Regions from separate parts of the Cellvibrio chitinivorans genome, predicted to be linked through region 1. Evidence: predicted binding sites of a transcription regulator. Region 1 holds the regulator's gene; the other holds the start of a gene.
What was found. The regulator PhoB, encoded in region 1, activates phosphate uptake and scavenging genes when phosphate is short. The targets are predictions, from matches to a motif close to TGTCATAAANNTGTAACA.

Region 1 (2,188 bases):
CGCAGTGTGGATGACTGGTACAAACGCGATCTGAATACCAGCGCCGAGGGCATCCGCAAGTATCAGTTATCGACTTATTACGCTGGCAAGTGGCGCCCGGAGTTTGACCAATGGGTGGAGATGCAGGCGGGCATGTATCGCGGCAAAGGCAAGGAGCTGGTGGCGTGGAATTCGGCGCTGACCGCCGACATGATTATGAGCCAGCCGGTGGTTTACGAATTCCCGCAACTGAAAATGCCGACATTGCTCTTGATTGGTGAGCTAGACAATACCGCCTTAGGCAAAGACGCCGCACCCCCTGAGCTGCAAAAAACCTTGGGCAACTATAAAAAACTCGGGCGTTTAACAGCGCAAGCCATTCCACGTGCGACACTGGTTAACTTCGCGGATTTAGGCCACTCGCCACAAATCCAAGCGCCAGAGCGTTTTCATCAGGCTTTATTAAAAGAACTAGCGCGATAACACTTTTTTGCGAAATGTTTACACTGTCATAAATTTGTAACACTGAAATTATTTAATACTCTGCAACATTAGCTTCACAAAACTGTGCGGCATTCAGCTGTTATTTCAGGTAGAACTTATATGACCGGTCGTAAAATCCTTATCGTTGATGATGAATCTGCAATCCGCGATATGCTGCGCGTGGCCTTGGAAATGGCCGAATATCATGTCATGGAAGCGAGCAATGCCCAGGATGCTCACGGCCTGATTATCGATGAAAAACCCGATTTGATTCTGCTCGACTGGATGATGCCCGGCACCAGCGGGATCGAATTGGCGCGCCGCTTAAAGCGCGATGAAGTGACCGTGAATATCCCGATCATCATGCTTACCGCCAAAGGCGAGGAAGACAACAAGATTCAAGGTCTGGAAGTGGGCGCGGATGATTACATCACCAAGCCTTTCTCGCCGCGCGAACTGGTTGCCCGCCTGAAAGCGGTATTGCGCCGCGCCGATCCACAAATCACCTCCGCACCGATTACCGTGCAAGGTCTCTGCCTCGACCCCGCCAGCCACCGCGTCACTATTAATGACCAGTCGGTGGATATGGGCCCGACCGAATATCGTTTACTGGAATTTTTCCTGACCCATCAGGAAAGAGCCTATACTCGCAGCCAGTTACTGGATCACGTCTGGGGCGGCAATGTGTATGTGGAAGAGCGCACGGTTGATGTGCATATCCGCCGCCTGCGCAAAGCCCTGACTGTGGATGGCCACGAAGACCTGATCCAGACAGTGCGCGGTACCGGTTATCGTTTCTCTACCCGTATCGAAGCCTGATTCACTGAATTCGTCGCAAAGTCGGGACACCACTGCAAGACACGCCGTGAATACATCCCTGTAGGCTCATCTTCGACATCCATGTCTCAGACGGTCTTACAGCGGTGCCCCGACCTTGCTACCGCTATGTGCCACGAGGTTGTCGGTCTTGTTAAAAGGTTTCAGCGCTGAACTCCAGCGCATTCTCATTATCCTCGCCATTTGCAGCCTGATCGGCTTTGTTACCGGCAATATTGCTGTTTGGTTGCTGATCGGCTGCGTCATTTTCATCCTGCTGATGTTGCGCCAGATGCGCCGCCTCAACCAATGGATTGTGTCCCAGCAGACTGAATACCCGCCCGAAGCCAGCGGCATTTGGGGGCAGATTTTCGACAATATCTACAAGCTGCAAAAACAACAGCGCGATGAAAAAGAAAACCTGCAAGCGGTGATCAAACGGATTCAGGAGATCAGCTCGGCACTCAAAGACGGTCTACTGATTCTGGATGCGCGCGGCCATTTGGACTTTTGGAACCCGGCGGCGCACCGCATGCTCGCGCTGCACGCCAAAGATCAGGGGCAGTCGGTAATCAACTTTATCCGCCACCCCAGATTTGTCGCCTATTTTGAAGAGGGCAATTTCAGCGAACCGCTGGAGCTGCCATCGCCGCGCTTTAACTCCCGCCACCTGCAATTCCAGATCACCCAATTTGGCAAAGGCGAGCGCTTGATTGTGGTACGCGATGTGACGCAACTACATAACCTCGAACAGATGCGACAGGACTTTATCGCCAACGTCTCCCACGAACTGCGCACCCCGCTGACGGTGATCAACGGCTATGTGGAAACCCTCGCCGATAACAACACCACCCCCAGCTGGGATAAACCCCTGCAACAAATGATGCAGCAGGCCAAGCGCATGTCGCTA
Region 2 (2,188 bases), on a different contig from region 1:
ATTGTCTGGCGCTTCCAGTTTTTGAAATGCGGTTAATTCTTGAATCGGTGGCAAATCGGTTTTGGAATTGCTGAGTTTTAGCGAGTGATACAAGCCCAGATTAATCAAATCCACAAGGTTTGGCGCTCCGGGGTTTTCACCTTTCCAGTTGCCAATTTGCTGCATCACTTTTACGTACTGCTCATCGACCTGCCACTGCTTGAGGGTAATCACTCCCAAGGATTTTGCGTATTCGCGGCAGAGCGTGACGTATGCGGGAACATCGGGGGTTTGATCAGAGTTTTTAAAGGCCGATAACACCGCCAAGGTGCCCACTTCACTGAGCAGCGCTGCCATAAGCACGTTGTCGGGCAGGACATTTTTAAAGTGCAGATGCTTGGCAATAAACGTACTGACGCTGGCCTTTAATGCCAAGCGCCGCCAAGCCTCCATAAATAGACGCTTGTGCTTAACCGAGTGTACGGAAAATAAACTTTTAACCGAGTGCACCATGGTAATGCGCTCCACCTGATTCATCCCCAACAGGCGAATCACATCGAGCAGGTTTTGCGGTGGCGTTTGGCTGCCCACTAAAGGGCTGGATGCATATTTGATCAATACCGCAGACAGGGCCGGATCTTTCGCGAGCAGCTTGCTCAAATCCATCATGGATAAATCCTGCTGCCCCATGGCCTTGCGAATTTCAAACGTAATAGAGGGCAGGCTCGGCAATTGTTCTTGGCCGTTTAGGAGATCGCCTATCACGCGGCGATAAACTGCATAATCTGATTGTGCTGAGGTCACGCTGGAATCCATATCTCTTTCATTCTTCATTAATACTATTTTTGGGCAAGATTAGCAGATTTGCTTGTCGCGGTAATTAGCGCAGTGACAACAAACACGGAAATCACCTCGCATTCATGCTCAAACATCGTTCGGGTTTTGTATCCGGCTGTTACCAAATCTTCAACAAAATGTCGTCTTTCTGACACAAATCGTCGTTCTAATCATCCGGTTCGTTTTATCTCTAATCAAAATTAAAGGATGCAACCGATGACCGACCATAACGCTTATGAAATCGACAACTCGGGTATAGAGCCGCTGTCGAACCACTCTAACAACACCCATTTTTCTGAAATTCTGACTCAACGTCGCCAATTTTTAAAAGGCAGTTTGAGCACTGCCGTTGCTGCCATTATGGGCACCACTCTGGTTGCTTGTGGTGGCGACGATGATGACAATAACAACTCCTCTTCAAGCAGTTCATCTAGCAGCTCCTCCAGCAGCAGTGATTCATCCAGCAGCGCCTCATCCTCATCTGCTGCTCCACTGTTAGGGTTTACCGCCATCGCCGCCAACCGTAACGATGCCATCACCGTTCCTGCGGGCTATTCATCGGTCGCATTTGTTCCTTGGGGCACGCCATTAACGGGTTCCATGCCTACGTATAAAGGCGATGCAAGCAACAGCGGCGCCGATCAAGAACAACAAGTTGGCGCGCATCACGATGGCGTTCACTTCTTTGCAATGGATGCCAAAACCGAGGGCACCAACTCCAGCGAAGGTCTGCTGGTGATGAACCACGAATATATCGACCCATCATTAATTCACACTAACGGCCAAACTCTGGGCGCAACTCGCCCAGCCGATGAAGTGCGCAAAGAAATTGCCGCGCACGGCGTGAGTGTTATCCACATCCGCAAAAACGGCAGCGCTTGGGAAGTGGTAAATGGCAGCCCATTTAACCGTCGTATTACTGCTTCGACCCCTATGGACATCCGCGGCCCAGCCTCTGGCTCAGCCATGCTCGCCACCAAATACAGCCCAAATGGCACAGCTACACGCGGCACCCTGAACAACTGCGGCATGGGCGCAACTCCCTGGAATACCTACCTGACCGCCGAAGAAAACTGGGCCGGTTATTTTGTAAACAAAGATACCTCCCAACCGCGCGAACACAAACGCTATGGTGTGCCGAGCAAAAATGGTCGCTACTACTGGGAAGTGGCTGATTCAGCTGCCGATGAGTATGTCCGCTTTGACGCCTCAACTATCGGCGCCAGCGCGGCAGAAGACTATCGCAACGAGCCAAACACCTTTGGCTGGATGGTCGAAATCGATCCGTTCGACCCGGAAGGTCGCCCACAGAAACGCACCGCACTCGGTCGCTTTGGTCATGAAGGTGTCATCTTCGCGCCAGCGGTAGAAG

Region 2: the regulator PhoB is predicted to act here: its motif matches at 955-972, upstream of SPL68_RS09955 (PhoX family protein).

Annotation. Positions count from the first base shown of each region.
Region 1 covers NZ_JAYKKN010000001.1:764,621-766,808, reverse strand. The annotation lists gene SPL68_RS03250 (alpha/beta fold hydrolase) at 1-462, shown strand, start outside; gene phoB (phosphate regulon transcriptional regulator PhoB) at 583-1,281, shown strand; gene phoR (phosphate regulon sensor histidine kinase PhoR) at 1,430-2,188, shown strand, end outside.
Region 2 covers NZ_JAYKKN010000003.1:21,242-23,429, forward strand. The annotation lists gene SPL68_RS09950 (HDOD domain-containing protein) at 1-813, opposite strand, end outside; gene SPL68_RS09955 (PhoX family protein) at 1,033-2,188, shown strand, end outside.